Regions from separate parts of the Amorphus sp. MBR-141 genome, predicted to be linked through region 1. Evidence: predicted binding sites of a transcription regulator. Region 1 holds the regulator's gene; each other region holds the start of a gene.
What was found. Region 1 encodes PhoB, which activates phosphate uptake and scavenging genes when phosphate is short. Its sites were predicted from a motif close to TGTCATNNANCTGTCAT; they were not measured.

Region 2: ACSSVZ_RS05765 (inorganic phosphate transporter) is a predicted target of PhoB. The motif match lies at 2,241-2,257, and genes of this name have one in related genera.
Region 3: ACSSVZ_RS11995 (DUF2794 domain-containing protein) is a predicted target of PhoB. The motif match lies at 2,048-2,064, and genes of this name have one in related genera.
Region 4: ACSSVZ_RS11415 (UDP-2,3-diacylglucosamine diphosphatase) is a predicted target of PhoB. The motif match lies at 2,477-2,493, and genes of this name have one in related genera.

Annotation. Positions count from the first base shown of each region.
Region 1 covers NZ_JBRJGW010000003.1:299,198-303,407, reverse strand. The annotation lists gene pstA (phosphate ABC transporter permease PstA) at 1-364, shown strand, start outside; gene pstB (phosphate ABC transporter ATP-binding protein PstB) at 459-1,253, shown strand; gene phoU (phosphate signaling complex protein PhoU) at 1,445-2,164, shown strand; gene phoB (phosphate regulon transcriptional regulator PhoB) at 2,187-2,888, shown strand; gene ACSSVZ_RS06235 (GcrA family cell cycle regulator) at 3,115-3,717, opposite strand; gene ACSSVZ_RS06230 (acetylornithine transaminase) at 4,084-4,210, shown strand, end outside.
Region 2 covers NZ_JBRJGW010000003.1:194,555-198,764, reverse strand. The annotation lists gene glmM (phosphoglucosamine mutase) at 1-1,197, shown strand, start outside; gene ACSSVZ_RS05770 (outer membrane protein) at 1,339-2,097, shown strand; gene ACSSVZ_RS05765 (inorganic phosphate transporter) at 2,306-3,958, shown strand.
Region 3 covers NZ_JBRJGW010000007.1:184,038-188,247, reverse strand. The annotation lists gene htpG (molecular chaperone HtpG) at 1-1,599, opposite strand, end outside; gene ACSSVZ_RS11995 (DUF2794 domain-containing protein) at 2,077-2,460, shown strand; gene ACSSVZ_RS11990 (M20 aminoacylase family protein) at 2,597-3,769, opposite strand; gene ACSSVZ_RS11985 (TIGR02444 family protein) at 3,909-4,210, opposite strand, start outside.
Region 4 covers NZ_JBRJGW010000007.1:64,131-68,340, reverse strand. The annotation lists gene ACSSVZ_RS11430 (VWA domain-containing protein) at 1-731, opposite strand, end outside; gene ACSSVZ_RS11425 (DUF1489 family protein) at 794-1,228, opposite strand; gene ACSSVZ_RS11420 (hypothetical protein) at 1,389-2,177, opposite strand; gene ACSSVZ_RS11415 (UDP-2,3-diacylglucosamine diphosphatase) at 2,586-3,392, shown strand; gene ACSSVZ_RS11410 (glycosyltransferase family 4 protein) at 3,389-4,210, shown strand, end outside.

The DNA.
Region 1 (4,210 bases):
GCCCCCGTCGATCCGCGAGGGAGGGCTCGGCATGGGCGCATCGAAGCACCAGGTGGTGATGCACCACGTGCTGCCGCTGGCGCTGCCCGGGATCCTGACGGGCACCATCCTCGGCCTGGCCCAGGCGCTGGGCGAAACGGCGCCGCTGTTGCTGATCGGCATGAACGCCTTCATCACCAGCCCGCCTGGCGGGATCCTCGACCCGGCAACGGCGTTGCCGACGCAGATCTTCATCTGGGCCGACAGCCCGGAACGCGGTTTCATGGCGCGGACCTCGGCGGCGATCCTCGTGCTGCTCGGCTTCCTGATCGTGATGAACATGATCGCGATATTTTTGCGCAGCAAGCTTGAGCGGCGCTGGTAATCGAACCGAGGATGGCGACCGGGACCGGGCCAGCCTCGCAAGTGACGGGAGAGTGGTGATGAGTGCAGTGGCAGTCGAAGCGAAGGAAAAGGTGATGGTGGAGACCGTCCGGACGCCGGACGCGCAGCCGCGGCCGGTGAAGATCAAGGCCTCGGGCGTCGATGTGTTCTACGGCGCGAAGCAGGCCCTGTACGGGGTCTCCATCGACATTCCCGAGCGGGCGGTGACGTCCTTCATCGGCCCGTCGGGTTGCGGCAAGTCGACGTTCCTGCGCTGTTTCAACCGCATGAACGACACCATCGACAGCTGCCGGGTCGAGGGCGAGATGCTGATCTCGGACACCAACATCTACGATCCGCGCCTCGACGTGGTCGAGCTGCGGGCGCGCGTCGGCATGGTGTTCCAGAAGCCGAACCCGTTCCCGAAGTCGATCTGGGACAACATCGCCTACGGCCCGAAGATCCACGGCCTCGCCCGCTCGAAGGCGGACTTCGAGGAGATCGTCGAGAAGAGCCTGCAGAAGGCGGGCCTGTGGAACGAGGTGAAGGACAGGCTGCACGAGGCCGGCACCGGCCTGTCGGGCGGCCAGCAGCAGCGCCTGTGCATCGCCCGCGCCATCGCGGTGAACCCGGAAGTGATCCTGATGGACGAGCCGTGCTCGGCCCTCGACCCGATCGCCACCGCCAAGGTGGAGGAGCTGATCGACGAGCTGCGCGAGAACTACACGATCGTCATCGTCACCCATTCGATGCAGCAGGCGGCGCGCGTCTCCCAGCGCACGGCGTTCTTCCATCTCGGGCTGCTGGTCGAGGAGGGGCCCACCAACTTCGTCTTCACCAGCCCGAAGGAAACGCGCACCCAGGACTACATCACCGGCCGCTTCGGCTGAGCGGCCGGGCCGGGGGCGGCCCGGTCGGCCCGGTCCCGCGCCGGGTCGCGCGCAACGGCCGCGGTTTGTGATTGCAGGTCGCCCGGACCTGGAGTCATCGTCATCGCGGGTCATCAGGCGAGCACATCCGCGCCGCCCGGATCAGCCCGATCCGAGCGGGGCGTGCTCCGGCGAACGAAGAAGAAACCGACATGAGCGACCACATCACCGGAGCCTACGACGAGGAACTGCGCGACCTGGTCGGCCGCATCGCCGAAATGGGCGGGCTGGCCGAGCGGCTGGTCTCCGAGGCGGTGACGGCGCTGGCCAAGATCGACATCGCCCGGGCCCAGGGCGTCATCCTCCAGGACCACCGCCTCGACGAGATGCAGCGGCAGGTGGAGGAGCGCGCCATCAGCGTCATCGCGCGCCGCCAGCCGGTCGCCAAGGACCTGCGCGAGATCATCGCGGCGCTCAGGGTGTCGAGCGACCTGGAACGGGTCGGCGATCTTGCCAAGAACATCGCCAAGCGGGTGATCGCGCTGCAGGGCCAGTTCCACTCGAAGCGGCTGATCTTCGGGGTCGAGCACATCTCGGAGATCACGCTGGAGCAGCTGAAGGCGGTGATCGACGCCTACACGGCCCAGGATCTCGAGGCGGCCCATGCGGTGCGCAACCGCGACGACGAGATCGACGCCATGTACACCTCGCTGTTCCGCGAACTCCTGACCTACATGATGGAGGATCCGCGCAACATCACCTTCTGCACCCATCTCCTCTTCTGCGCGAAGAACATCGAGCGGATCGGCGATCACGCGACCAACATCGCCGAAAACATCCACTTCATGGTCACCGGCGAGCAGCCGCAGGAGGAACGACCCAAGCATGATGAATCAAGCTATATCCCGGCCAATTACAGCGCAGACGATTGAGCAGGAACGGGGGCGTGCGCTCATGCCGAAGGTCTTGATCGTCGAGGACGAGGAATCGCTGACGCTGCTGCTGCGCTACAACCTGGAGGCGGAAGGCTACGCGGTCGACGCCTGCGCGCGCGGCGACGACGCCGAGATCCGGCTGCGGGAGAGCGTGCCGGACGTGCTCATCCTCGACTGGATGCTGCCGGGCCTGTCCGGCATCGAGCTGTGCCGGCGGCTGCGCAACCGCGCCCAGACCGAGAAGCTGCCGGTCATCATGCTGACGGCGCGGGGCGAGGAAGCCGAACGCATCCGCGGCCTGTCGACCGGCGCCGACGACTACATGGTGAAGCCGTTCTCCGTGCCGGAGCTGATGGCGCGGATCCGGGCGATCCTGCGCCGCAGCAAGCCGGCGGTGGTGTCGGGCATGCTGTCGGCGGGCGACATCGAGCTCGACCGCACCACCCACCGGGTGCGCCGGGCCGGCCGCGAGATCCATCTCGGGCCGACCGAGTTCCGCCTGCTGGAGTTCCTGATGCAGTCGCCGGGCCGGGTGTTCTCCCGCGAGCAGCTGCTCGACGGGGTGTGGGGCCACGACGTCTATGTCGACGAGCGCACCGTGGACGTGCACGTCGGCCGGCTGCGCAAGGCGATCAACCGCGGCAAGGCGCTCGATCCGATCCGCACGGTGCGCGGGGCGGGCTATGCCTTCAACGACCAGTTCGCCGTCCTGGAGAAATAGCCGGAGCCGGAGCGGCGGGGGCGGCGCGCCGATGGCGGGCGGCCGCCGTCGTGCCGGACGCGTCGTCCTTCCAGGCACGGCGCCGGGCACGAAAAATCCCGGCGCCGCGGCGCCGGGATCTGGCAGGCTCAGGACGGGCGGCCGGGCCAGAGCCACGTCCGATCAGGCGGTCACACCTGATCGACTGGACGTGGCCCCATACCCGCTACCCGGGCTGCGGCGCCGGTCAGCGGCTGCCGCTGCCACCGCCGCCGGAGCGGGACTTGCGGCGATCGGGCGCCGGCTGGTAGGCGACCCGCGAATGGGCGTTGCAGTAGGGCTGGCCGGGCGTCGACTCGCGGCCGCAGAAGGCGAAGTCGTCGCTGCCCGGATCGCCCATCGGCCAGCGGCAGGTGTGCTCGTTGAGCTCCATCAGCGTCTTGCGCTCGCCGAACGGGACGACTTCGGCCGACATCGCCGCGGTCGGCGCCAGCTGGGTTTCCATCTCGGCCTGGGCGACGATCTTCAGCGCGGTGTTGCCGACGAGACGGGTCTGGCGGGAGATCGCCGCGCCGCCGCCGCCACCGCCACTGGTGGTCGCGCCGCCGCCGTTGCCCCCGACGCGGCCGCCGCTCGGCTTGGAGGCCGGGCGCGGCTTGCGCGGCCGGGACGCGCCCGGCGCCTTGGCGCGACCGGACAGGCCGAGGCGATGGATCTTGCCGATCACCGCGTTGCGGGTGATACCTCCCAGCTGTCCGGCGATCTGACTCGCGCTCAGCCCCTCGGCCCAGAGTTTCTCGAGGAGCGAAACGCGTTCTTCAGTCCAGGACATCGGTGTGTCGTCGGCCATCTCGGGACCTCCGTCTGTGGCTCGCAGAATCCTTCGGCCTCGCGGACAACGCCGCGTGTGTGCGCCGATGCGGGTCTGGGTGGGGCCGTGCACGATATGTCGTGCCTTAACGATTTAGATACTACAACATCACGCGAATCGATGACAAGATTCAGCTGATCCAGGTGGCCTGCGGCGCGTCGGTTTTCCCCAACCGAATTCCCGCCGCCGCAGCCATGCGGGAACCCTGCCGGAAGGCCGTCGGACATTGACAGCGGGCGGCGTTCCTCGAATATAGAAAGCTTTCCATCGTGCCGCCTCTTGGCGGCACGATTTGTTTTTCGGGTGCCAACAATCCGACCGCGGCACCTAAACTTGAGAGAACCAATGACAACGTCGGCCCTGTACAAGACCTATGCGCGCGCTGATCTCTCGTTCGAGAGCGGCGAGGGTGCCTGGCTCAACGGGTCCGACGGCCGACGATATCTCGATTTCGGCTCGGGCATCGCCGTGA
Region 2 (4,210 bases), 100 kb from region 1:
GACACCCGGCTGTCGGGCTACATGCTAGAGAACGCCCTCGTCGCCGGCTTCACCGCGGTCGGCGTGGACGTGTTCCTGCTCGGCCCGGTGCCGACGCCGGCGGTGGCGATGCTGACGCGGTCGCTGCGCGCCGACATCGGCGTGATGATCTCCGCCTCCCACAACAAGTACGACGACAACGGCATCAAGATCTTCGGCTCCGACGGCTACAAGCTGTCGGACGAGGTGGAGCTGGAGGTCGAGCGGCTGATGCAGGAGGACCTCTCCAAGCGGCTGGCGACGGGCGCCGACATCGGCCGGGCGCAGCGCCTCGACGGCGTCCGCGACCGCTACATCGAGTACATCAAGCGCAGTTTTCCGCGCAATCTTAGCCTCGACGGCATCCGGGTGGTGGTCGACTGCGCCAACGGCGCCGGCTACCGCGTGGCCCCCGAGGCGCTGTGGGAGCTGGGCGCCGAGGTGGTGCCGATCGGCAACCAGCCGAACGGCACGAACATCAACACCGACTGCGGCTCGACCTCGCTCACCCAGGTGCGCGAGAAGGTGCTGGAGGTGCGCGCCGACATCGGCGTGGCACTGGACGGCGACGCCGACCGGCTGATCGTCATCGACGAGAAAGGCCAGCCCGTCGACGGCGACCAGCTGCTGGCCGTCATCGGCGGCTCGTGGAAGGAGGCCGACCGGCTGTCCGCGCCGGGCCTCGTCGCCACGGTGATGTCCAATCTCGGGCTCGAGCGCTACCTGAACGGGCTCGGCCTGTCGCTGGCGCGCACCCGCGTCGGCGACCGCTACGTGGTCGAGCACATGCGCGCCCACGGCTTCAATCTCGGCGGCGAACAGTCGGGCCACATCGTGCTGGCCGACTATTCGACCACCGGCGACGGCCTGCTGGCGGCGCTGGAGATCCTGTCGGTCGTGGTCGGAACCGGCAAACCGGTGTCGGAGGTCTGCCACCGCTTCGAACCGGTGCCGCAGATCCTGAAGAACGTGCGCTACAACGGCGGCAAGCCGCTGGAGAACGACATCGTGCTGAAGGCCATCGACAGCGGCCGCGACCGGCTCGGCAACGCCGGCCGGCTGGTGGTGCGCCCGTCCGGCACCGAGCCGCTGATCCGGGTGATGGGCGAGGGCGACGACGCCGGGCTGGTCCAGGCGGTCGTCGACGACATCGCGACGGCGGTGGTCCAGGCCGCCTGATCGCCGCCGGGCCTTGTGGTCCGGCGCGCCGCGGGCGGACGTGGTTAACAAACACGGTTAACGCCGAATTAACGCCCTTCGCCCCACTGTGGCGGACCGATCGAATCGATCGCTCGTCACCGGTGGGTCGAAGGAGCCGTGATGCACCGCCACGCATGTAAACTGCTCGCCGCGGCAATCGTCGCGCTGGTTGTCCCGGGCGGGGGAGCCGCCGCGTCCGACGTCGATGCGACCGCCGACGTGCCGGTGTTGCAGCACACCGACGACATCCTTCCCGACGAGGTGGAGCGGCGCGGCGCCTACGTGCGCTTCGACGTCGGCGGCATCTGGTCGCCCTCGCCCGGCGTGTCCGTGGTCGACGCACCGGCGGGCCTGGGGACCGTCGACACCGGCACGCTGGACGCCCAGGTGAGCGTCGGCGGCGGCGTCGGCTACCGCTTCTCCAACTGGTTCCGGAGCGATCTCACCGTCGCCTACGCGCCCGGCCGGGACTTCTCCGCCGATACCAGCGGCACGGCCGGCAGCGGCGCCGTTTCCGGCTCGCTGACCTCCACCGCGCTGCTCGCCACCGCCTATGCGGAGTTCGCGCCCGAATCCTGGATCCGGCCCTATGTCGGGGGTGGTCTCGGCGTGGCGAACCTGTCGCTCGATTCCGTCGCGCAGCGCATGCCGGCGGGCGGGACGACGTCGTTCGCCGACAACTCCGAATGGAACCTGGCCTGGTCGGTCGCCGCCGGCGTGACCCTCGATCTCTCCGAGGCCGTCGAGCTGGACGCCGGCTACCGCTACGTCAATTTCGGCGACGCCAAGACCGGCACCGGCTCGAACGGCAGCCGCGTCACCCTCGACGGCGTCGATGGCCACGAGCTGCGCTTCGGCATCCGCTACCTGTTCCGTTAGGTCCTTTTCCGATCAGGTGGAAACACCTGATCGATAAGAAATGGCTCCAGAATCAATGCCTTGAGCAAATCCCTTCTCGGTCTGCTCGTTTCGGTCTGAACGGGAAATGCTCCCGATCACCATGGCGTCGGCCCGGATCGGCCCGTCATTTGGCCGTTACAGCGAAGCTGCATGACCCTGAGACCAAAGTGGGATCGGGGGATCATCCATGCAGACGCACGCGACAGCCGCCACCGTTGATGAGGTATCGTCTGCGGACACCGAGCCCCGCGTCGTTCTCGATCGCGAGAACAAGGGGAGAACGGGGCTGGTTCTTTTCCTGCTCGTCCTGGCCGGCGGCTGCGCGTTCGTGATCTGGTCGGTCCTGCACGACATGGTCGCCAGCGGGATGACGACGCTCACGATCATCCCGTTTCTCTTCCTGCTCCTGGCGCTCCTGATCGCCCTCGGCTTCGAATTCGTGAACGGCTTTCACGACACCGCGAACGCCGTGGCGACGGTCATCTACACCAATGCGCTGCCCGCGCATTTCGCGGTGGTCTGGTCCGGATTGTGGAACTTCCTCGGCGTTCTGGTCTCCTCGGGCGCGGTGGCGTTCGGGATCATTTCACTGCTGCCGGTCGAACTCATCCTCAACGTCGGCTCGTCCGCAGGCATGGCGATGGTCTTCGCCCTGCTGATCGCGGCGATCATCTGGAACCTCGGCACCTGGTACATGGGTCTGCCGGCGTCGTCGTCGCACACGCTGATCGGCTCGATCATCGGCGTCGGTCTTGCCAACCAGATCCTGCACGGTCTGAGCGGCACCTCGGGCGTCGACTGGAGCCAGGCCGTCAAGATCGCCTACTCGCTGCTGCTCTCGCCGGTGGTCGGCTTCGTGGCCGCGGGTCTGCTCCTGATCACGCTCAAGGTGCTGGTGAAAAATCCGGAACTCTACCGCGAGCCGAAGCGGAAGAAGGCGCCGCCGTGGTGGATCCGCGGGCTGCTCGTGCTGACTTGTACCGGCGTGTCCTTTGCCCACGGGTCCAACGACGGACAGAAGGGCATGGGACTGATCATGCTGATCCTGATCGGCATCGTGCCGACCACCTACGCGCTGAACAGGGCCGTCTCCCCGGCCGACATGGCGCAGTTCCGGGCCCTTGCCCAGGTGACGGCGGCGTCGCTGACCAATATTGAGGGCAGCGGCGCGGCGGGCACGGGTGCCGTCGAGGCGACCGGCGATCCGCGGGAGGTGCTGACGGCCTACGTCCGCGACCGCACGTTGTCTCCGGCTACGGTTCCGGCGCTTGCGGACATCACCCGGGAGCTGGCGGTGACGGTGGAGCACACCGCCACCCTGGCGGACGTGCCGGCAGCCGCGGTCTCGAACGTCCGCAACGACATGTACCTCGCCTCGGAGACCATCCGGGTGATGCTGAAGACCGGCGAGCCGAAATTCGACGCCAAGACGCACCAGAACCTGGTGGCCTTCGAGCGGTCGCTCGACGAGGCGACCAAGTTCATACCGCTGTGGGTGAAGATCGCCGTGGCCATCGCGCTTGGGCTCGGCACGATGGTCGGGTGGAAGCGCATCGTCGTCACCGTCGGCGAGAAGATCGGCAAGACCCATCTGACCTATGCGCAGGGCGGCTCGGCGGAGCTGGTGGCGATGGCAACCATCCTGGCGGCCGATCAGTACGGCCTTCCCGTGTCCACCACCCACGTGCTCTCGTCGGGCGTGGCCGGCACGATGGCGGCAAACGGCTCGGGGCTGCAGATGTCGACGGTGCGCAACCTGGCGCTCGCCTGGGTGCTCACGCTGCCGGCCGCGATCACCCTGTCCGGGACGATCTACGTGCTTCTCCTGCAAATCATGTAGCGCCTGGCCGGCCCCGACCGGGGCCGCCTCCCAAACCGGTTGGCCTGCCCCGGGTCTCCGGCCAGCCGATCGGCCGCGTGGCCGGCTTCAGCACCGGCCGCGGCGGTCATGTCGCCCGCCTCGCCGGCCGGCGAGGCCGCCATTTTCCATGTCGCGCAAAGGACTTGGAAGCGGCGGCGCGAGCGGTCTATGATTGCGGCGAAACTTTGTCGGGAGTGTTCGGCGAAACCGACCTGATGTCCGCCGGGACCG
Region 3 (4,210 bases), on a different contig from region 1:
ACGGTCGGACGTGCGCACGTCGCTCACCCGATCGCCGAGCGCCTGCTTGAAGAGCGCCGACAGCGTCGCGACGTCGCCCGCACGGGCGGCAGCGTCGTCATCCTTGCTCCCGTCGGCGTCGGAGAGCGGGATCGCGTCGAGATCCGCCTTGCCCTGGGTAACCGACTGGAACGGCTTTCCGTCGAAGCCGACCGCCGCCTGGACCCAGAACGAATCGACCGGGTCGGTCAGCAGCAGGACCTCGATGCCGCGGGCCCGGAAACCTTCCAGGTGCGGCGCCTCGGCGAGCGCTGAGGGATTCTCGCCGATCGCGTAGTAGATCGCCGTCTGGTTTTCCTTCATGGCGCCGACATAGTCGCTGAGCGAGCGCCACCCCTCCGGATCGCTGGTGGTGTGGAAGCGGGACAGCTTGAAGAGGGCATCGCGCCGCTCGGGATCCTCGTAGAGGCCCTCTTTCAACACCGCGCCGAAAGTGGCCCAGAATTTCGTATAGGCCTCAGCGTCGTTGCCGGCAGCCTTCTCCAGCTCCGACAGAACGCGGTTGGTGACCGCCTTTCGGATCGCCGCCAGCAGCGGGTTCGTCTGCAGCATCTCGCGGGAGAGGTTGAGCGGCAGGTCCTGGGAATCGATCACGCCGCGCACGAAGCGCAGCCAGGACGGCAACACGTCGGCATCGTCGGTGATGAACACCCGGCGGACATACAGCCGCACCCGGCCGCGCCGGTCCGGATCGAAGAGATCGAACGGCTGGGTCTCCGGCACGAACAGGAGGACCGTGTACTCCTGTCGGCCCTCGGCCCGGTAGTGGATCGTGAACGCCGGCGCATCCCAGTTGCCGGACACGAAATGGTAGAATTCCTTGTATTCCTCGGAGGAGATCTCGCTCTTCGGCTTCACCCACAGGGCGGTGCCGTCGACGACTTCCTTCTCGTCGCCGCCGGGATCCGGCCTGACGAACACCGGTACCGGCACGTGGGCGGAATAGTGCCGGATGGTGCGCTCGACCGTCGCTGCCTCGGCGAACTCCTTGGAGTCGTCGTTGAGGATCATGGTCACCCGGGTGCCCCGCGCCGGAGCGTCGTCACCGGCGGGCTCGACGGTGAACGAACCGGATCCGTCGGAGCGCCAGGTCCAGGCCTCCTCGGCGCCCACGGCACGGCTGACGACCACCACTTCGCTCGCCACCATGAAGGCGGAGTAGAAGCCCACGCCGAACTGACCGATGAGGCCTGATCCGTCGCCGCTGCCGGCGGCCGCCTCCAGGAAGGCACGGGTGCCGGAGCGCGCGATGGTACCGAGATTCTCGACCAGCTCGTCGCGCGTCATGCCGACGCCGTTGTCGGAAATGGTGAGGCGCCCCGCCGCCTTGTCGGTCTCGACAAGCACCTTCAGCGCGGCGTCGCCACCGAGGAGGTCGACATCGGTGACGGCGCGATAGCGCAGCTTCTCGCACGCATCAGCGGCGTTCGAGATCAGTTCGCGGAGGAAGACGTCCTTCTTAGAATAGACCGAGTGCACCATCATGTGCAGCAGCCGCGAAACGTCTGCCTCGAAGGCGCGGGTTTCGGATGCGGGCGAGGTATCGCTTTCGCCGGTCATGGCCGTTTTCACCGTCTCTTGTTGCTTCGATGTCCAGGTGCACGACCGGCCGGTGCCGGCGCGCAGGCAACGCTGTCTTGCCGAACCCACGTGCGGTTCGCAAGAGCCGCAGCCCCTGTGAGCGATAGCTAAGCAGGCGGTCGAAAAGAAAAAAGGGCCGACCTTTCGGTCGACCCTAATGCGTTAGCCTGGAGGTAGGCGATCCGGCCGCGTCGTCAGCTTCGGGGGGCTGGGGGGCTGACGATTACCAAAGCCGAGCGCGACCGGATCAACCGGATAACGCCAAACCAACCTGCAGGTTCCCCATGGCGGCGAAAGGGCTGAATTTTGTCGGAACGGGGATCATTTGCGCGCCCCAGGCGGCGGCGAAGCCGAGGGCCTGCGGTGCCGGCAATTGCCTGCGACGCATAGGCGCCACCCCTTGATGCCTGGCGCCTTTACCCCGATCATGTCAGCGGAATGACGGCAGGAGGCGTGATGAGCGAGACGGAAGAAAGTCGATCCCCGGCCAGCGTGATCCAGTTCGGCGGCTCCAGACCGTCCAACCCCGCCCTGCGGCTCACCACCTTCCACCGCACCGAGCTGAGCCTCATTCTCCGGTTCTATGGGCGCAAGGTCGCCGAAGGAGAGTGGCGCGACTACGCCATCGACCATCACCGCGATCAGGCGACCTTCTCGATCTTCCGGCGCACGGCCGAGGTTCCCCTCTATCGCGTCACCAAGACGCCAGCACTGGCGCGCAAGCAGGGCGCCTATGCGGTGGTGAACGCCGGCGGGGCGGTCCTCAAGCGCGGCCACGACCTGGAGAAGGTGCTGCGGGTCTTCGAGAAGAAGCGCGACCTGCGCCTCGTCGGGTCCTGAGCCCGTCCGACGTCGCCGGCGTCGGGGGCCCTTTCCGACGAGGCAGGACCAGTCGGTCGAGGAGAACCGCTCCAGAACCAATGGCTCGAGCAATTCCTTCCCGTTCAGATCGCCGCGACATGAACGAGACAGGCATTCAGGCGCGCGCCGCCAGCGCGGTTTCCGCCAGGCGCACCCAGTAGGAGCAGCCGTAGGGGATCGCCTCGTCGTTGAAGTCGTAGTCGGGATTGTGGAGCTTGGCGCTGTCGCCGTTGCCCATGAAAATGAACGCGCCCGGCCGGGATTCCAGCATGAACGAGAAGTCCTCCGCGCCCATCATCGGCACCGCGTTGGTGTCGACCCGGTCGGCGCCGGCGATATCGGCGGCGACCCGGCTCACGAATTCCGTTTCGGCTGCGTCGTTCACCACGACCGGATAGTTGCGCTCGTAGCTGAGCGTCGCCCTGGCCCCGAAGGACGCCGCCGTCGCCTCGACGAGTTCCCGCAGCCGCCCCTCGACGAAATCCCGCACGTCGGGGCTGAGGGTGCGCACCGTCCCGGCCAGCCGCGCCGTCGCCGGGATCACGTTGTCGGTATCGCCGGCATGAAACTGGGTGATCGACACCACGACGGCTTCGAGCGGATCGACGGAGCGCGAGGCGATCGACTGGACGGCGGTCACGATGTGCGCGCCGACAAGCACCGGATCCACGGTGGTGTGGGGCCAGGCCGCATGGCCGCCCCTCCCCTCGATGGCGATCTCGATCAGGTCCGCCGACGCCATGAACGACCCCGGCCGGATCGCGAACTCGCCGACCGGCAGGCCCGGATAATTGTGCATGCCGTAGACCTGCTGGATGCCGAAGCGGTCCATCAGACCGTCGTCGATCATCGCCTTGCCGCCGGCGCCGCCCTCTTCGGCCGGCTGGAAGATCACCACCGCCGTGCCGTCGAATTTGCGGGTCTCGGCCAGATAGTGGGCCGCACCTAGAAGCATCGCCGTGTGGCCGTCGTGGCCGCAGGCATGCATCTTGCCGGGCTCCGTCGAGGCGTAGGGGCGGTTGGTGGTTTCGTGAATGGGAAGCGCGTCCATGTCGGCCCGCAGGCCGATCACCCGCCCGGCGGTGTCGGTCCGCCCCCGGATCACGCCCACCACGCCCGTCTGGCCGATCCCGGTCGCCACCTCGTCGACCCCGAAGTGGGTCAGGAGCTCCGCCACCCGAGCGGCGGTGCGGTGCACGTCGTAGAGGGTCTCGGGGTGCTGATGGAAGTCGCGGCGCCATGCCGTGATGTCGGGCAGGAGATCGGCAAAGCGATTGACGATCGGCATGGAAGGCCTCCGCTGGAGCAGGTCGTTCGGGCGCATCGGTGCCCTTGCCAGGCCCGCCCCCGTTGCAGCGCACACTACCATGCGTCCTCTGGTGACGGTCAATCGGAGAGGGGCAATCCGGCCGAAGCTCTTCCCGTGATCAGCCGAGGCTGTCCAGCACCTGCGCAGCGGCCAGATTGGCGTCGGGGTCTGGCAGCTTCGCGGCGAACACCGTGGCCAGCGCCTGGGCGTCGGACCGTTCGAGCCTGAGCCCGGCCGCCGCGCAGTAGGCCAGCACGTTGGCCACGACAGCCTCTCCCGCCTCCATGGTCCGGGGGGCATCGGGCAGGGCTTCTGCTGCGCCCGCGATGATCAGCTGTTCGCCGTGCTCGCAGGCGATCTCCGAAGCCAGCACCTCACGGCGAAGCGCGGCGACGGTGTCCTCGGGAAGGTGCGGCGACC
Region 4 (4,210 bases), on a different contig from region 1:
GCGCTCATGTCGGCAAGTGCCGCCCGGCCGCCGGCCGCATAGGCAGCCACGGCCCGCAGCAGCCGGCCCAGCTCGTCGGCCGCGTCGGCGCGGAACGTCAGGTGGGCGCCCCCCGTCAGCCGCGCGATCTCGGCGAAGGCGCGGGAGGCGGCCGGATCGGTGCCCTCCTGGAAGACGAACACCGGCACCTTCAGAAGGCCCAGCTCGCCGGCGCGGGCGCAGAGCTCGTCGACCGCCTCCTCCATGCAGTCGCCCACATAGACCACCGCGTGGACCTTCTCGGTCCGCGTCTCCTCGATCGCCCGCCGCAGCACCTTGCGGATCTGGGTCAGGCCGCCGCGGCAGTCGATCCGCGTCATCAGGTCGCGCAGCCGGGAGGTGTCGGACACCCATTTCGAGGCCCGGCATTCGCCGAAGCCGCGGAAATAGACGAGCTGGATGTCGAGGCCGCCGACCTTGCCCGCCTCGTCGAACATATCGGCCTGGATGGCGCAGGCGCGGTCCCAGGTCGCCTGACGGCTCATGGTCGCATCGAGAGCGAACATCAGCCGCCCGCGCCGGCCGGTGCCGGGGGACGTCGCCACTGTGCGCGATCGCGCCACGAAGGCGTCGATGTCGGCACGGGTCGACCGTTCGGCCGGCGGCTGGCCGGTCGAAGCGGTCACGGTCGGGCGCACGGGCGTGCGGGTGGTGGGGCGTTTGTCGTTGCTCACCCCTCTTAGATGGCGCATCCGGCGCGACAGGCAAAGTGCGTCGTGTCGCGGAGGCCGTTCGGGCGGGCGAATCCGGTCGTTCAGAGCAGGCCGAGATCGGCGAGTTCGCGGCGCATGTCCGCCGGCATGTCGTCGTCCCCCTCGAGCCCGAGCTCGTCGGGCGGCGCCTCGGCAGGGGTGAGATACCGCCAGCCCTGAAACGGCCGCCGCGGCGTCTTGCGCGTCTCGATCAGGTCGGGGGCGAGCACGAACGCGCAGCGCTTGACGCCATCGGCATCGACGATCGGATCGAGGCGAAGGATCGGCTGGCGGACCTGGATGAAGCCGCGGATCACCCAGTAGAGCGACCCGGATCCGGCGATCTCGTCGCCGCGCTTCGGCGTCATCCGGGTGACATGGCGCGACACCGCCTCCTCGCCGGCGGCCCGGCGCGCGTCGACCCGCTGCTCGACCCAACCGCGCAGGTCGTCGATCGTGTCCGCGCCGACGCAGAGTTTCAGGATGTGCACTGTCATCGCCGGTAAACCTGGCGCGCGGCGCGGGCCGCTTCAAGGGCGGCCGCGCCATCTCCTGGGGATAGGTGCGTCCGCAGCGCCGCCGGCGCCCGAAACGAACGGGCCGCCGCCCCCCTTCGGAGACGGCGGCCCGGATCGCGACGATCTTGCGGCGCGGGGATCAGGCGCCCTCGAAGACGCCCTCTTCCTTCATGTTCGCATAGACGCGGTCGAACCAGATCCGGAGGTCGGCGACGCCGGAGGTGGCCTCCCAGATGTCGATGTCGAACTTCTCCGCCGCCTCGTCCTCGGTGAGGTTCAGGGCGTCCTCGATGGAGACGAAGTTCAGCTCCATCAGGTGCCACAGCTCGGAGGTGCAGCGCGGCAGCTTGATGTAGTGCAGCGCGCGGTTCTCGGCGATCTTGTTGAGCTCCTGGGAGATCTTCAGGGTCGAGAAGCTGCCGCCGGCCTCGTTGAGGACGATGTACATGCGCGAGATCGGCATCACGTCCTGGTCGTTGAACTGGCGGACGAGGTCGGCAATGTCGTCGATGGCGTGCTTCTCGGCGCGGCAGACGAGCATGACGTCGACCGGCGGGGCCTTGCGCGACTGGAAGATCTGGCTGACGCGGCGGGCCCGCGCCCATTCAGTCACCTGGGAGACCACGTTGGCGCCGAGGTCGACCACCACGCCGCCTTCGAGCAGGCTGCGACCGAGCCGGTCCCAGTATTTCAGGGAGGCGTTCATGTCGTTCGCCTTCTTGGCGATCGACAGTTCGGCACCGACGCCGAACTCGGTGACCCGCTGGGGATACATCTTGCCGATTTTCGAACGGCCGGTGTCGTCGACGAAGTCGGCGGACGCAAGCTTGTACGTCGCCCCCGAACGCTGCAGTCCGAGGTAGACGAGCTGGGCCAGGGTCGTCTTGCCCTGGCCACCGGCGTGCGCCGCACACAAAATCGATCGCATTCCTGCGTCCTCTTTGGCAATCACCCAGGCGAGCGCCCTGGCCGCCGCGGTGTCGAACAGGATCTTCGGTGGTCGGTGCAGCGCGGCGAAACCCACCGCGACTGGCGAAAAACGTGCCGCTATCACTACGGACGAAGGCGCAAGAGTCAACCGTCGGCCGGTCCCGTCACCCCCCTTGCGGCGGTCGCCGACGCGGCGATCTGCCGGGCCGTTTCGCCGGCTCAGGACGCCCCGCCCGCCCCCGCACGGAGCGGCCGACAGCCATGCCGCGGTCCGGGGTCGTGAATCGACCACAGCGGTGTCATATAGTTGATATTCGAATCGAGTTGATGAAATAGGCTGAGGCTGGCAAACAGCTTGCAGACCGAACCCATCGACACCCTCGGGACCGGAATCGTGGTCGATAGGATGCCAGTGCCAGACCGGATCGAGACGCAGACCTACCGCGCGCTCTTCCTCTCCGATGTCCATCTGGGCACCCGCGGGTGCCAGGCCGACCTGCTTCTGGATTTCCTCCGCTACCACGAGGCCGAGACGATCTACCTGGTCGGCGACATCATCGACGGATGGCGCCTGAAGCGGTCGTGGTACTGGCCCCAGCCGCACAACGACGTGGTCCAGAAGATCCTGCGGAAGGCCCGCAAGGGCGCCCGGGTCGTCTACATTCCCGGCAATCACGACGAATTCCTGCGCGACTATGTCGGCACGCATTTCGGCGGCGTCGAGGTGGTCGACAGCATCATCCACGAGGGGCTCGACGGGCAGCGCTATCTGGTCATCCACGGCGACCAGTTCGACGTCGTCGTCCGGCACGCCAAGTGGCTCGCCTTCCTCGGCGACTGGGCCTACGTCACGGCGCTCGGGATCAACACCTGGGTCAACATCGTGCGCCGCAAGCTGGGCCTGACCTACTGGTCGCTGTCGGCGTGGGCGAAGCTGAAGGTGAAGAACGCCGTCAACTTCATCGGCAAGTTCGAGCAGACGCTGGCCGGCGAGGCGCAGCGGCGGGACGTGCAGGGCGTCATCTGCGGCCACATCCACCATGCCGCGATGCACGAAGAGTACGGGGTGCACTACATCAACACCGGCGACTGGGTCGAAAGCTGCACAGCCGTCGGCGAGACGCAGGACGGGCGCTTCGAGCTGATCCGCTGGACCGAGATCGGGGCGCAGCCGGTGGCGAAGATCGCCACCACGCGCCAGGCCGCCGCATGAGCAAGATCGTCATGGTGACGGATGCCTGGCATCCGCAGGTCAACGGCGTCGTCACGACGCTGCAGATCACCATCGAGCAGCTGCGGCGCATGGGCATCGAGGTCGACGTTTTGTCGCCCGAAGGCTTCCGCACGGTGCCGTTGCCGACCTATCCCGAGATCCGGCTGAGCATCACCTCACCCGCCGGGATCCGCCGCCGCATCGACGACATGGCGCCCGACTACATGCACATCGCGACCGAAGGGCCGCTCGGCATGATGGCGCGCAAATGGTGCCTCATCAACAAGCAGCCCTACACGACGAGCTACCACACGCGCTTTCCCGAATACATCGCGGCACGCGTCCCCGTGCCGCTGAGCTGGTCCTATTCGTTCGTGCGCCGCTTCCACAACGCGGGCGCCGGCTGCATGGTCTCCAACACCACCCTGGAGCGCTCGCTGGCGGAGCGCGGCTTCACCAACCTCTACCGCTGGGTGCGCGCCGTCGATCACGAGAAGTTCCGCCCGGACGTGCCGCCGGCACTCAACCTGCCCGGGCCGATCTTCATGTACGTCGGCCGCGTCTCGGTGGAGAAGAACATCGAGGCCTTCCTCAAGCTCGACCTGCCCGGCACCAAGGTGGTCGTGGGCGGCGGGCCGGCGCTGGAGGACATGAAGTCCCGCTACCGGGACGTGGTGTTCACCGGCCCGAAGCTCGGCGACGAGCTGGTGGCGCACTACACGTCGGCCGACGTCTTCGTCTTCCCGAGCCTGACGGACACCTGGGGACTGGTTCTGCTGGAGGCGATGGCGGCCGGGGTGCCCGTCGCCGCCTTTCCG